Regions from separate parts of the Exiguobacterium sp. SH3S3 genome, predicted to be linked through region 1. Evidence: predicted binding sites of a transcription regulator. Region 1 holds the regulator's gene; each other region holds the start of a gene.

What was found. Region 1 encodes Rex, which represses fermentation and respiration genes when NADH is low (regulators of the CRP and FNR family bind a similar motif). Its sites were predicted from a motif close to TTGTGAAATATTTCACAA; they were not measured.
Region 2: cydD (thiol reductant ABC exporter subunit CydD) is a predicted target of Rex. The motif match lies at 2,959-2,976, and genes of this name have one in related genera.
Region 3: adhE (bifunctional acetaldehyde-CoA/alcohol dehydrogenase) is a predicted target of Rex. The motif match lies at 1,981-1,998, and genes of this name have one in related genera.

What each region holds. Positions count from the first base shown of each region.
Region 1 covers NZ_SJUU01000012.1:8,903-14,147, forward strand. The annotation lists gene EVJ28_RS11465 (hypothetical protein) at 47-454, opposite strand; gene EVJ28_RS11470 (ABC-F family ATP-binding cassette domain-containing protein) at 451-2,352, opposite strand; gene EVJ28_RS11475 (redox-sensing transcriptional repressor Rex) at 2,502-3,158, shown strand; gene EVJ28_RS11480 (twin-arginine translocase TatA/TatE family subunit) at 3,158-3,376, shown strand; gene tatC (twin-arginine translocase subunit TatC) at 3,380-4,168, shown strand; gene EVJ28_RS11490 (hypothetical protein) at 4,435-4,728, shown strand; gene EVJ28_RS11495 (FAD-dependent oxidoreductase) at 4,921-5,245, shown strand, end outside.
Region 2 covers NZ_SJUU01000011.1:7,244-12,488, forward strand. The annotation lists gene cydC (thiol reductant ABC exporter subunit CydC) at 1-1,208, opposite strand, end outside; gene cydD (thiol reductant ABC exporter subunit CydD) at 1,205-2,929, opposite strand; gene EVJ28_RS10755 (Crp/Fnr family transcriptional regulator) at 3,057-3,746, opposite strand; gene EVJ28_RS10760 (glycoside hydrolase family 31 protein) at 3,868-5,245, opposite strand, start outside.
Region 3 covers NZ_SJUU01000006.1:63,433-68,677, reverse strand. The annotation lists gene adhE (bifunctional acetaldehyde-CoA/alcohol dehydrogenase) at 1-1,841, opposite strand, end outside; gene EVJ28_RS07325 (MarR family winged helix-turn-helix transcriptional regulator) at 2,228-2,674, shown strand; gene EVJ28_RS07320 (YebC/PmpR family DNA-binding transcriptional regulator) at 2,754-3,467, shown strand; gene EVJ28_RS07315 (Na+/H+ antiporter family protein) at 3,615-4,934, shown strand; gene EVJ28_RS07310 (glutamate synthase subunit beta) at 5,084-5,245, opposite strand, start outside.

The DNA.
Region 1 (5,245 bases):
ATAATAAAAGAGCGCCTTCCGCTATACGCGGATTGGCGCTCTTTCGTCAGTTTTTCGGTTGTCGATAATTATTTCGATACCACATATTCACCCGGCTCACGACGTAGACGATAAACGCGAGCACCCACATGAACAGCGTCTCTCGATAAAAGTGGCCCCAGACCGAGCCAGGCGCATAAAAGCTATGCACCGTGACATCGATCGGCCAAATGACAAGCCGGATGAACAGCGTGCTCATAAGGAGACCGCTGAACAGGCTGATGATGATACCGGACCATGTTTGGATGATAAACCCGACGACAATCGGCAGGAAGTAAAATAAAATGATTGGGACGTTCGTCGCCTCGCCACGGATGAGTTCCGAGATATACTCGGTCCCGCTCGGCACGATGTAGACGAATCCGGTCAGGAACGCATGCATCCAATCGATCCGCATGGCACGGGAACGCATCATGAATGGAGTTCCTCCCATTCTGCGAACAGTTCCGTGATCGACTCTTTCGTCGCGTCGGACTCGGTCGACAGTTCTTGGGCGCGAGCGAAGTCGTTGAAGACGTCCGGTTCGCACAACAGCTGCTCGATTTCTTCTAGCCTCGCTTCGTGGCGCTCGATCGTCAGCTCGATCTCTTCGACCCGCTGCTTCAACCGGCGCTCTTCGCGCTGCTGTTCTTTGTCGGCGCGCTGCTTCTTGACGACGACTTGTTTCGTCTCCTCGCGGGCGAGCCGGGCGAGGTCCTCGAGCTCTTCTTTCTTCTCGACGTAGTACGAGTAGTCGCCGAGGTACTCATCGATGCCGTTCGGCGTGATCTCTAAGACACGCGTCGCGAGCCGGTCGATGAAGTAACGGTCGTGGGAGACGAACAAGATCGTCCCGGGATAGTCGACGAGCGCGTTCTCGAGGATCATCTTCGAGTCGAGGTCCAAGTGGTTCGTCGGCTCATCCAAGACGAGCAAGTTCGGTTGCTCGAGCTTGAGCTTGGCGAGCGTCAGCCGGGCCCGTTCGCCGCCGGATAGTTCTTGGACGCGTTTCATGACGTCGTCCCCGCTGAACAAGAACTGGCCGAGCAGACTGCGGACTTCTTGCTCGCGCATGAGCGGCCAGTCGTTCCAAATCTCATCGATGACGCGGTTCGTGTCCGACAAGTTCTGTTGTTCCTGGTCGTAGTAGCCGATCTCGACGCCGGTACCGTAGCGGATGTCACCGGTGAGCGGTGGTTGTTGTTTCGTCAACACTTTGAGGAGCGTCGATTTGCCGACTCCGTTCGGGCCGACGAGGGCGACCGACTCGCCGCGCTGCAGTTGGAAACGCAAGTGTTGTGCGATCGGTTCCTCGTAGCCGATGGCGAGGTCGCTGCCGCTCAGCACATCGTTCCCGCTTTGACGTTTGATCGAGAACGACAACACCGCGCTCCGTTCGTCACCGTCCGGCACGTCCATACGGTCGATCTTCTCGAGCCGCTTGCGGACGCTTTGGGCGCGTTTCGTCGTCGTCGCCCGGGCGATGTTCCGTTGGATGAAGTCTTGCATCTTGGCGATCTCTTCTTGTTGCGAATCGAACTGCTTCTTCTCTTGCTCGTAAAGCGCGGCCTTCTGCTCGAGGAACTTTGTATAGTTCCCGACGAAGCGGCGGCTGCGGTTGCGTGACAGCTCGTAGACGACCGAGACGACGCGGTCGAGGAAGTAACGGTCGTGGGAGACGATGAGGACGGCACCTTTATAGCCGCTCAAATATTTCTCGAGCCAGCTGAGCGTCTCGATGTCTAAATGGTTCGTCGGCTCATCCAAGATGAGCAGGTCCGGGCTTTGCAGGAGCATCTTCGCTAAGGCAAGACGTGTCCGCTGTCCGCCTGAGAGCGTGTCGATCCGACGTTCGAAGTCGTCCGGGTAAAACCGCATCCCGTGCAAGATCGAGCGGATCGTCGCTTCATACTGATAGCCGCCGCGGTCTTTGAACGTGTGCTGCTCCTCGTCATACGCCGCGAGCAGACGCTCGTAGGCGGCCGGGTCGTTCAAGATCCGCTCCGAGCCCATGTCTTGCTCCATCTGGCGGAGCGTCTTCTCTTGTTCGATCAAATCGGTGAAGACGGTGAGCATCTCGTTCCACATCGTCTCGTTCGATTCTAACCCCGAGTCTTGGGCGAGATAGCCGATCGTCACGTCTTTTGGCTTCATGATGTCGCCCGAGTCATAGTTGTACTCGCCGGCGATGACTTTTAACAGTGTCGACTTGCCGGCGCCGTTGCGGCCGACGAGGGCGACGCGTTCGCCTTCTTGGATTTCTAGTTTGACATTCTCTAAAATCGGCTCGACGCCGAACGATTTGGATAAGTTGTTGACTTGCAGTAGGATCAAGTGAAAAAACCCCTTTCTCTCTGTTTAGTATACTTTATTTCTTCCCCTTTTCAGGTATATTCATTGAGTGCTTATGTGAATTCGTTTACAATCAAGGTGTATGAAATCAGATTCGTTTGAAACGCGTCGTAAAAAGGAGGCTCTTTCCGTTGAGTCAAAACGAACCAAAGATTCCGCAAGCGACAGCCAAACGGTTGCCACTATACTATCGGTTTATCCAAAGCCTACATTCGTCAGGGAAACAGCGTGTGTCTTCTGCTGAACTGAGCGAGGCGGTTAAGGTCGATTCGGCAACGATTCGCCGTGACTTCTCATACTTCGGTGCGCTCGGTAAAAAGGGATATGGCTATAACGTACAGTATCTGTTAGACTTTTTCCGTAAGACGCTGAATCAAGACGAGATCACGAACGTCGCCTTGGTCGGGGTCGGTCATCTCGGGACAGCGTTCGTCAACTATAACTTCCTTAAAAACAATAACACACATATCGTCGTCGGGTTCGACGCAGACGAGACAAAAGTCGGCACGACGATGTCAGGTGTCCCGATTCATCACGTCGATGAGATGGAACAAATCATGAAGCAAAACAAAATCGATGTCGCCATCCTCACGGTCCCGTCCGCTTACGCGCAGCCGGTTGCCGATGACTTGGTCCGCTATGGCGTTCGAGGGATCTTGAACTTCACGCCGGCGCGATTGACTGTACCGGACACGGTCCGCGTCCATCATATCGACTTGTCGATCGAACTCCAGTCGCTCATTTACTTTATGCAACACTATCCATCCGCTGAGGGGGTCCATCAATAATGGAATTTCTACAATCATCACTCGTCGTCGGTATCCCAGGTGGCGTCAGTATTTTCGTCATCGCCATCATCGCGCTCATCCTCTTCGGGCCGAAGAAATTGCCAGAGTTCGGCCGGGCAGCGGGGCAGACGCTCCGTGAGTTCAAAAATGCCACGAACGGTATGATGAAAGAGCACGACGAGACCGACAAGAAAGAAATTGAGAAGAAAGAGCAGTAAGCCATGAGCCATCAACCTGATCAAGAACGGGCACTGTCCGATCACTTGACAGAGCTGCGGAGACGACTGATGCTGTCGGCATTTGTCGTCTTTGCCTTCTTTCTGATCGCTTTGCCGAGTGTCAAATACGTGCTCGCCTATCTGCAGGCGGACCTCGTCGAACGAGGGCTCGAGCTGAACGCCTTTGGGGTCGCGGACCCGCTCATGATTTACTTGAACTTGGCGCTCGTCATCGGGCTCGTCGCGTCTGGTCCATTTCTACTGTATCAACTGTGGGCGTTCGTCGCACCTGGTCTGCATCCGAATGAACGAAAATGGACGCTCGCCTATATCCCGGTCATCTTTATCTTGTTCCTCATCGGTCTCGCATTCGCCTACTATTGGTTGTTCCCGCTCGTCCTCGATATCTCGACGGACCTCGGGCAAGACCTCGGTCTGACGCAAATCATCGGGGCGACGAACTATTTCACGTTCCTGTTGCAACTGACAATCCCGTTCGGACTGTTGTTCCAGTTGCCGGTCGTGACGATGTTCTTGACGCGCATCGGTGTCGTGACGCCGTACTTCCTCTCAAAAATTCGGAAGTACGCCTACTTCGCCTTGTTCGTCATCGCGGCATTCATCACGCCGCCGGATTTGACGTCGCACCTCATGGTGTCGCTGCCGCTCTTCTTCCTATATGAGATCAGCTTATCGATCTCACGCATGACGTACCGCGGTGTGCTCCGACGTGAGAAAGAGGCGATGGTGAAAGAACAGATGGATTTGATGAAGCAAATGAATGAGAAGTGAACACTACGTCATGAGACGTGGTGTTTTTTTAATGCGAGTGCGCTAAACTGGAAGTATCTTGAAAAGGGGCTTGGCCATCGTGTTGATCGGACTGTTTCTCCTTGTCGGTTGGCACGTATCACGGTTGGCATAACGGTGCTTTTTGGTCGCAAACTGTCGTACTGAAACTACATGTTCAAAGTGATATTGGTCGTAAACGCTTTTTCTGCAACAAGGAAGTACATGCTAAGATAAAACCAATCAAACACATGTCAGGGGGAGAAACGATGACTTGGGAGTACTACGGGGATGAGCTCATCATCATCGGTGTGTTGACGACAATTCTGTTGATTGCCGTGCTGAACTTTTGGAAGTCGCCATTCAAGCGGAGACTTGCCTTCTCGTTGACGCTGCTCGTCGTGGGATACGTGTCGTGTATCATCGGACTCGTCTTCGTCCGCGGGTGGGACGCCCTGGGCTGGATCTTGTACGGCTTTATATTGTATGTGATCGGGTTCGTCACATATATCGGTGTCGTCATCTACCACTGGATGAAAGCGAGACGCACGTCCAATTCATGATCAAAACCGTTCCTGCCGAGGAACGGTTTTTTGTCGTCACAACCGGCGTTCAAACTTTAGACATAATTACGTGAAAAACTGAGCAAAGGGATTGTCAAACCTTCTTGTGAAATAGTACACTAAGTTCAGAAAGCGAATGTGATATTTGTCACAAACACTAACTTGCCTACAACTCAAAGGAGAGACTACCATATGAAAATCGCAGTCATCGGATGTACACACGCAGGAACAGCAGCAGTCAAAGGCTTACTCGCCAAGCACGACAATCTCGACATCACCGTGTATGAGCGGAACGACAACGTCAGCTTCCTCTCGTGTGGGATCGCCCTCCACGTCGGTGGCGTCGTCAAACGCGCTGAAGAATTGTTCTACTCATCACCGACCGAGCTCGAAGAACTCGGCGCGACGATGCGCATGAAGCATGACGTGTTGAACATCGATGCGGAAGCGAAGACGGTCCACGCCAAAAACCTCGAGACGGGTGCAGACGTATATGACACGTTCGACCGTTTGATCG
Region 2 (5,245 bases), on a different contig from region 1:
AAGCGCTGACCGTCGATTCGTACTTCGCCTGTCTCTGGCCTTACAAACGCGAGCAACAGTTGCAGGAGCGTCGACTTGCCAGACCCGCTCGGGCCGACGATCACGGTCTTCGATCCGCGCGGTAACGTCACATCAACTGTGTCTAGGACGGCACGGAACGTATCCGGATAGCGGTAACTTACGCGTTCAAACGAAATGTCAGGCGCCGTCTGAAGCGCTATGTCGTCACGGGCCGCTTCTGCCGCCACGAGGTGCTCACTCGGTTCGACGACCTCAAGTAAGCGGTTTGCCGCTTGTTTACTATCGGCGTAGTGACCCGGGAAGACCGCCATCGGTGTCACGTTCTCAAACGCGGTCAATGACATCATGACGAGCATGGCCAAGAACAGGCCGTCCAGTTCGCCATCGACGACGAGGTAGGCACCGATCGCGAGCACGCCCCACGACACGAGCAGTGACGCAGCGACGACGAGCGACGAGTTGAAGAACTGGTTCGTCACGTCTTGGCGCTGTGCGGCGGCGTAACGATCGCTTCGAGCGAGCAAGTCGTCACGGGTCTGGCCGAGCTGGTCGTGCAACAATAGATCGCGGTACCCATACATCATCTCGGTCACCCCGCTCGACAAGTCGCCGCGCAAGGCCCGAATTTCCTGGTCATGCTTCGCTCGGATGCCGGCAAACAAGATCGGAATCAAAAAGCCGGTCACGAACACCCCGAACACGAGCCAAAGGCTGACCGTCATCGAGAAGAACGTGACGAAGAAGATCGTGCTCAAGAAGACGAGCACTAAGATGATTGGCGGATAAAACACCCGCAAAAAGTAGTTTTGAAGGCTTTCGACGTCTCCGACGACACGGGCGAGCAAGTCCCCGCTCCGGTATTTGGCGAAGATGTTCGGTACGAGCGGTTCGAGCTGGCGATAAAACCGGACGCGTAGTTCGCTTAAAATCGTGAACGTCGCCCGGTGTGACGCCAAGCGTTCGCGGTAGCGGCTCCCCGCCCGAATGACGCCGAACAGCTTGATCAGGACGACCGGTACCATGAGCGCATAGAGGGGCGGCACAAGGCCGGCCCGCGACACGAGATATCCACTCGCCGCGAACAAGGCGACAGCCGCGAGTCCTGCCGTATAGCCGAAGAAGATCGAGAGGATGATATCCTTTTTCTCTTTCATCATCCATTTTGTGATCGTCCAAAGTGAGTTCATCCTCTCACCCCTTTCTGTAACGTGAACAAGTCGGCGTAGGCCGGGACAGCGAGCAACTGTTCATGTGTGCCGTTCGCGACGAGGTTCCCCTCGTCCATGAACCAAATCGCGTCCGCTTGCTTGATCGTATGGAGACGGTGCGCGACCGTGACAAGCGTCGCGTCACGCGACAACTCCTCGATCGAGCGCCGAACGATTCTCTCGGTCACCAAATCGAGACCGGTCGTCGGTTCATCGAACAAGATGATACCTGGACGCTTCAAGAAGGCACGGGCCAGGGCGAGGCGTTGCCGCTCACCACCGGACAATCCGTAACCGCCTTCTCCGAGCTCGGTATTCAATCCGTCCGGCAAATTGGCGATGACATCGACGAGGCCGGCGGCTTCAGCCGCCCGCATGATGTCAGTCTCGTCCGCCGTCTCACCGAGGGCGATATTAGCGGCGAGACTGCCGGCGAACAAATACGGGTTTTGCGAAATATACCCGATTGTCCCGTACCAAGACGTATCGGTGAACGATTCGAGCGGCTCCCCGTCGACGAGGACGCGGCCGCTGTCCGGTTTCACAAGACCGGACAGCACGTTCAACACGGTCGTCTTGCCTGATCCGCTCGCGCCGACCAGGGCGACGTGTGACCGTGCCGGGATTACCCCGCTCAGCGGGTGGAGCGTGAAGCGACCCCCTTCATATTGGAACGAGACCGCATCGAGAACAAGTTCGGGCGTCCGGTTTGTTAGCGGTCTGTCTCCCCACTCGATGCGGTCGTCCGGGGCGTCGAGCGCCTCGAAGATACGATCGGCCGCACCCATGCTACCACGCCCGGTATGGAAGGCGCTGCCGAGGTCTTTGATCGCTAAATAGTATTCCGGGGCCAAGACGAGAATCAAGAAGCCGGCGAAAAACGTCAAGTTTTGCCAAACGACCATCTGGAGCGCCACTTCTAAGGCGACGACGCCGGTGCTGAGCATCGAGATGAACTCGAGCATGAGCCCTGACAAGAAAGCGGTCTTTAAGACGACCATCGTCGCGTCCCGGAAGTCGAGACTGCTCTTCTCGATCGCTTGCGCTTCTTGCTCGGCACGTCCGTATAGCTTGAGTGTCGTCAATCCTTGAAGGACGTCTAAAAATTTCCCTGAGAACTGGTTCATTTTCTCCATCTGCTCTTCAGACTTCTTCTGGGTCGCGATACCGATGATGATGAAAAAAATTGGAATGAACGGCGCGGTCACCATCATGATGACACCCGAGATCCAGTGCTGACTGAAGACGACGACGAGAATGAGCAGCGGGATGATCGACGTCTGGATGACTTGGGGCCAGTACTGGCTAAAGTAAGCATCGACCTCATCGACCGCATCCATATAGACACTGACTTTCTTCCCGGACTGTCCGGATAGAGACGTCTCGATCGGATTCGATGTGTAGCGGTCGAGCAGTTGACGTCGAAGCGTCCGCTTCGCCCGCTCCGACAAGTTGGCACCGATGCGTCCCGAGACATACCCGAACAAGGCACGTGCGAGCAGCGCGAGCACGAGCCAACCTAGAGACGGGATGACACTTTGGAACGATTCGTTTTTTAAAAATACTCGGTCGACGACGTCGACGATCAAATAAGCCTGAGCCAAGATGGACAACCCGATCATCACCGCGGCGATGACGAGCCCGACGATATGTCCTTTCTCGGCCAAAGCGAGAGCTTGCAGTCGTTTCACTGCGTTCATCCTTTCTAAACGTGCATGACAATTTTTCTTTGTGATGATTCTCACTAATTATAACTGATGTAAGGGTCCATAGCGAACGCTTCGCTTGTCGAGACGTGCAAAAAAACGCCACGAATGGAGCGTGGCGTCAGTGTGTCGCTTGTTCAAAATACTCAGGATGCAACGTCACGAGTTGACGGGCGTCGAACTGGAGAATGTCTTCTTTGCGCAGTCGCGATAAGATGTGGGACACGGTCTCGCGCGATGTCCCCGACAGTCTCGAGATTTCAACTGTCGTGAACGGACAACGTACGCGCACACCGTCGGCTTCTTTTTCTCCGAGGTCTTCAATCAAGTAATGGATCGTATTGATCACCCGGTCGCTCGCACTCGGCGTGATGATTTCCTGAACACGGCGTTCATGAAGGTCAAGGATTCGATTCATCTGACCGACGATGTGCAAGAGCATCGTCGCATTTCTTGAGACGAGCGCTTCAAAGCGATCCGTCGGCATATAAATGACTTCAATATCGGTCAGCGCTTCCGCCGAATGTTGGTAATACGTTTCCGTCAACAGTCCCCGGTACGGAAACAGCTGCTTCGGCTTCAAGTAGTCGGTGTATTGATGGGTCGCCGTTTCATTGCACCGCTCGAGCCTCACATACCCACTGATTAAAAAGTAGACGCGCTCACGTGGGTCGCCTTCCATGAATAAAAGCTGCCCTTTGCGGTACGTTCGACAGTATACGTGCGGTAGCAAGCTCTCTAGCTCGCGGCTCGTGCATTTATTGAAGATATCGAGTTGTCTTAAATCGTCGACTGTCCATTGCTGTCTCATGTTCAATCCCTCGCTTCCCGAACTGGTGATCTTTCTTTTAGTATACGAGACCCAACTTGTGAAAACGCTTTCAAATTCCGACAGTTTTCTGACAAGACAAAAGAGGGGTTGCCCCCTCTCCTCAGTCGAGCATCAATTCCATGATCGCATCTTGCAAATCGCGTTCGAGTTCAAGCGCATGCAGATCGAACAGCCATGCTTCGAGTCTCGTCTTCGACGCCGCCATCCGGTAGAGGCGGTCTTTCAAATCGTAAGATATCTCGGCGCGGTCAATGAAGCGATACAAGCGCTCCAGTCGATGACCGTTGTTCGTCACCTCGACAGGGAGCGACACCGTCACTTCCTCATCAATTTTACCGAGTTCGTGTCGTAACGTCTGCGTCTCCGGTTTATACTCGCCCGAACCGGTCACCCCGCGTACGAGTAATGTGACGGTCCGGTCTGACGGTAAGACGGACGTGTCGCCCGTGATATGAACGTGCAGGCTGCGCTCGTCCCAGTCGAGGGTGAACGTCGTCTCGGCGTAAGCCCCGGTCTCATAAGCCCGGTCGGTCCCGTTATCCTCATACAGCGTGAACGTGTTCGATGCCCCTGGGAAGACGACGACCTCGAGATCGGTCGGGTTGTCGGTGTCGTTGCGTCCAGAGCGATGAGCGGCCAGCGGGACGATCGCTCCAGCTTTCGCGAACACGGCCTGCTCGTCAAGCCCACGGAACACTCGGATCGACTTATCACCTTCGTAGCGATGACCCGTAAAGAAGTCGAACCAATCGCCTGTCGGCAACCAGACGTTCGTCGCCGCGACGTGAAGCCGCTTGTTCATCGGCTCGACGATCGGTGATACGACGAGTTCACTGCCGAAGTAGTATTCATTCGGCACGCCATACGCCGCTTCTTCGTCGGGATGATCGTAATACATCGGGAGGATGAGCGGGAGCGCATCCTGATGATTACGCCGGTTCATCGTGTACAAATACGGGATGAGTTGGTGGCGGAGTCGTAAAAACGACTTCATCGACCGTTCGGACTCGAGACCGAAGCGCCACGGCTCTTTGCCGTTAAAGATACTGAACGTCGAATGCAAGCGCATGATCGGGCTGAACACCCCGAACGCGACCCAGCGTGCGGCGAGCTCATCGTCTTTCGACCCTCGGTAATGCCCGCCGATGTCGTGGCTCCACCAGCCGTAACCGATATTCGATGCCGTCGCCGTGAAGTAAGGCTGAAACGCAAGCGACGCCCAAGAGATGAGCGTATCTCCCGAGAAACCGACGGGGTAACGATGGCTGCCCGGTCCGGCATAACGCGAGAAGATCAGCGGACGATTTCCGTCTCGGGAAATATCGGCCGCATGATAATGGTTTAACATCCACATCGGGTCGAGCCCTTCCATTTTCGAGGTCGACCCTTGCTGCCAGTCGATCCACCAAAAATCGACGCCGTCTACCTCGTGCGGATGATGCATCTGTTCAAAATACGCTTGAATGAAGCGTTTATCA
Region 3 (5,245 bases), on a different contig from region 1:
GTGATGACCGTGAACGGTGTCACTTCTGAACCTGTACCTGACGTCGTCGGGATCGCGACGAACATCGACTTGTTGCCGAGCGTCGGGAACTTGTACGTCCGTTTGCGAATATCCATGAACTTCTGGCGAAGGTTTGAGAACTTCTCTTCTGGACGTTCGTAGAAGAGCCACATCCCTTTCGCGGCATCCATCGGTGAACCACCACCGAGCGCGATGATCATGTCTGGTTGGAATTGGCGCATCGCCTCAGCTCCGGCCATGACCGTCTCGACCGATGGATCTGGCTCGACTTGGTCGAAGATGCGGTAGTCAACACCAGCCGGCAAGTTTTTGATGACTTTGTCAGCAAATCCGAGTTTGACCATCATTTCGTCTGTGACGATCATTGCTCGTTTTTTTGACGTGAGCGACTGCAAGTATTGAACCGAGTTTTTCTCGAAGTAAATTTTTTCAGGGACTTTAAACCATTGCATATTCACGCGACGTCTCGCCACCTTTTTCACGTTGAGTAGATGTTTCGCCGTCACGTTCTCAGAGACGGAGTTTTTACCGTACGACCCACAACCGAGTGTGAGTGATGGTGTCATTTCGTTGTAAAGGTCACCGATACCGCCGTGTGCCGTTGGCGAGTTGACGATGATGCGGCAAGCTTTCATGCGAAGTCCGAACGCGAGGATCGCGTCGTCGTCTGTCGAGTGGATTGCAGCTGTATGGCCGAGACCACCGATTTCAAGCATTTTCTCAGCGATGGCGAAGCCTTCTTCTCGTGATTGAACTTTATAAGCGCCGAGCACCGGGCTAAGCTTCTCGTGTGAGAGCAGTTCTGTCGCGCCGACTGTCTCGAGTTCAGCGATCAAGATTTTCGTGTCGGCCGGGACGCTGAGTCCAGCTTTCTCGGCGATCCATGCTGCCGGTTTCCCGACGATCTCAGGGTTGACCGCACATGTGTCTGTCTTGATGACGAGTGTTTCGAGTTTGGCTTTTTCTTCTGGTGAGCAGAAGTAGCAGCCGAGCGCTGTCATTTCACGTTTCACGTCTTCATATACTTCTTGGTCGACGATGATCGCTTGTTCTGACGCACAGATCATGCCGTTATCGAACGTTTTCGATAAGATGACGTCCGAGATGGCGCGTTTCACTTTCGCTGTCTTGTCGATATAAGCCGGGACGTTACCAGGTCCGACGCCGAGCGCTGGTTTACCTGTCGAGTAAGCCGACTTCACCATTGCCGCGCCGCCTGTTGCGAGTACCATGGCCACGCCCGGGTGGTTCATGAGTGCTTTCGTCGCGTCGAGTGACGGTTTTTCGACCCATTGGATCAAATGTTCCGGTGCACCTGCTGCGATCGCTGCGTCACGAAGGACGCGGGCCGCTGCACTTGAACATTGTTGTGCTGACGGGTGGAAGCCGAAAATGATCGGGTTACGTGTTTTGATGGCGATGATCGCTTTGAACATCGTCGTTGATGTCGGGTTCGTGACCGGTGTGACCCCGGCGACGACACCGACCGGCTCGGCGATGTATGTGATGCCGTTTTGCTCATCGTCTTCGATGACGCCGACTGTTTTCTCACCGCGAAGTGAGTTGAAAATATATTCTGTCGCAAAGATGTTTTTGATCATCTTGTCTTCAAACACACCGCGACCTGTTTCTTCATATGCATGTTTAGCGAGTACGACGTGTTGCTCGAGTCCGGCTAACGCCATCGCTTGGACGATCGTGTCGATTTTCTCTTGGTCAAACGTCATCAACGTGTCGAGTGCCGTGTGCGCTTGCTTGACGAGCGTGTCGACCATCTGTTCTGCTGATGTTTCCACTACTGCTTTCTCTTTAACTGCCATGTTGGTTTCCTCCTCATGAATGAGAGCTGATCTTCTGACTTGATGGAGAGCACGGGATAATCGGTTTGCCTGATAAGAGTTTGTGCTTTCCTTCACATTCATAGAATACACCGTTTCATTCAATTTGTGCGTGACAACAATGTGAACTCTTTCACAATATTTTTTTGCTGTTTGAGGATAGGTCTTGATTTTTATAGATCAGCTCAGTAAAATCGTATGCGTTTTCATGAAAACAAGGACAGACCTATATGTAAACGCTTACATTATTTGTGTCGTTAGTTTGGCGGAATCGGTGTGTAAATGCTCACAGTCCGATGATTGCTCGTCCACCCCGCCTGTGGTCGTGTATAATGAAGAAAGAACCTGACTAGGAAGTGACTATGACTATGCCAAGACAAGATGCAGCCGATCAGTTTGTGAAACTGATCCCGTTAATCAGAAGAAAACTGCTCCGCCGCTCCGACCTCCCGCAAATCCCGAACTTAAATTTCTCTCACTTTCATCTATTGATGTTGATCGAGGATGAAGGCGCGGTCACGAACGGACAAATTAGTGAGACGTTATCAATTGCCCCGCCGAACGTGACGCCGCTCATCACGAAGCTCGTCGACGAAGGGTATATTACACGTGTCCCTGACGAGCGCGACCGCCGCGTCATCTGGAACCAATTGACCGACCAAGGAGAGCGCGTGCTCCTCGAGCGGCGCGACTCGTTTCGGCGCCTGTTCGAGGATCGGTTAGCGTTCCTCGATGAGGATGAGACCGACCGCTTGATCGACAGTTTAAAGACGCTGACCGAGATCGTTGAGAAGATGGACAAGAGCGAGGGATGATTTTCTCTCGTCAACGCTCGCTTCTTCTTATATAATCGACAGTGAATCTATCGAACAATGGAAAGTGAGATGACACGTAATGGGTCGTAAATGGAACAATATTAAAGAGAAAAAGGCGTCTAAAGACGCCAATACGAGTCGTATCTACGCGAAGTTCGGCCGCGAGATCTACATCGTCGCCCGCCAAGGTGAACCTGATCCAGAATTGAACCAATCGCTCAAGTTCGTCGTCGAGCGCGCGAAGACGTATAACGTCCCGAAAGCGATCATCGACCGGGCCATCGACAAAGCGAAAGGCGGCGACGAAGAGAACTTCGACGAACTCCGCTATGAGGGCTTTGGGCCGAGCGGGTCGATGCTCATCGTCGACACGCTCACGAACAACGTCAACCGGACCGCCTCTGAAGTTCGGGCCGCGTTCGGCAAGAACGGTGGTAACATGGGCGTCAGCGGGTCGGTCGCGTATATGTTCGATGCGACGGCCGTCATCGGTGTCGGCGGGATGACAGCAGACGACGTGCTCGAACTCATGATGGAGCACGATCTCGATGTCCGTGACGTCATCGAAGAAGATGAGACGGTCATCGTCTATGCCGAGCCGGAAGAATTCCATGCCGTCCAGACCGCGTTCAAAGCGGCGGGTGTGGAGACGTTCGAAGTCGCCGAGCTGACGATGCTACCGCAAAACGAAGTCGAACTCGACGAAGCGTCGAAAGAGCAATTCGAGAAACTACTCGACGTGCTCGAAGACTTAGAAGACGTTCGTCAGGTGTACCATAACGTCGAACTATGATGAAGAAGCGATAACTTTTCGAAGTTGTCGCTTTTTTTGTTTTCATGATTTGACAAGTCATAAAACGTATGTTAAATTTCAAAAGTCTTTATCGTATTAAAGTGATAACAAGAGAAAGAACTTATGATTCGAAAGGTGTTGGAACTCATGAATGCTGTATTATTAGCTGTCATTGTCTTATTTGCTCTCGCGATCAGTCGTGTCCATATCGTCTTATCGCTCATCCTCGCCGCCATCGTCGGTGGACTTGTCGGAGGACTCGGTTTCAACGACACGTTGACCGCTTTCAGCGACGGGCTTGGTGGCGGTGCCACGATCGCCCTCAGCTACGCCCTGCTCGGTGCGTTCGCTGTCGGCTTGTCAAAGACCGGCCTGCCTGACGTCCTGGCTGAACGGTTGATCAGCATGTCTGGCCGTGATGTGACCGGCAAGAGTGTCGGTCGCGTCAAAGCGTTACTGCTGTCGCTGCTGCTCTTACTCGCTATCAGCTCACAGAACGTCTTACCGATCCACATCGCCTTCATCCCGATCGTCGTACCGCCGTTACTCGTCTTGTTCAATGAGTTGAAACTCGATCGCCGGCTCGTCGCGACGATCCTCACGTTCGGGCTTGTCACACCGTACATGTTGCTACCGGTCGGCTTCGGCGGCATCTACTTGAACGAGATTTTGCTCCCGAACGTCGAGACGAACGGGATGGCCGTCGGTGACGTCAATATCGTCAGCATCATGGCCATCCCGGCACTCGGGATGCTCGTCGGACTCATCACCGCTTTCTTCCACTACCGGAAACCGCGGTCGTATGAAACGATCCAACTCGGTCCGAGCGACTATGAGGTCCGCACGTTGAGCAACATGAAGATTTGGTTGACGGCGATCGTCGTCTTGGTCGTCTTGGTCGTTCAATTGCAGACCGAATCGATGATCGCTTCGGCCGTGACCGGTTTGATCCTGTTGACGCTCTTCCGTCTCATCCCTTGGTCAGAAGCGGACGATATCTTTACGAGCGGTATGCGCATGATGGCCTTCATCGGTTTTGTCATGATCGCCGCGAGCGGATTCGCCGCCGTCATCCGTGAAACGGGTGCGATTGAACCGCTCGTGAGCGGAGCAAGCAACTTGATGGGTGACTCGCAGTTCCTCGCCGCCCTCGTCATGCTCCTCGTCGGTCTCGTCATCACACTCGGTATCGGCTCGAGCTTTTCGACCATACCGATCATCGCCGCCATCTTCGTGCCGTTATGTATCCAGTACGGTTTCTCGGTCGAGGCGACGATCGCCATCATCGGAACGGCCGGAGCACTCGGTGACGCCGGTAGCCCGGCGAGTGATTCGACGCTCGGACCGACGAGCGGTTTGAACGCGGACGGGCAACACGACCACTTGCGTGAGACGGTCTGGCCGACGTTCCTCCACTACAACATCCCGCTCATCGTCTTCGGTTTGATTGCCGCAATGGTGCTGTAATCACTTCCGGTTACGCCGCGCGTAAATCGTGCCCAGTAAGACGAGCACGAGTAAAAACCAAAAACCCGTATACATGAGGACTTCCATTAGCATCTCTGACTCCTCCTATTGATCAATCTAAAAAGGAGCGACGAAATCGTCGCTCCTTTTTATGATGAAGTTTTTAGACGAGATTGACAAGCCTCCAAGTAAGCGTCGACCGTTTCGGCGACTTCTCGCCCTTCGCGGATCGCCCAGACGATCAAGCTTTGTCCGCGTCTCGCGTCCCCGGCGACGAAGACGCCGTCTACGTTCGAAACGTAGTCTTGCTT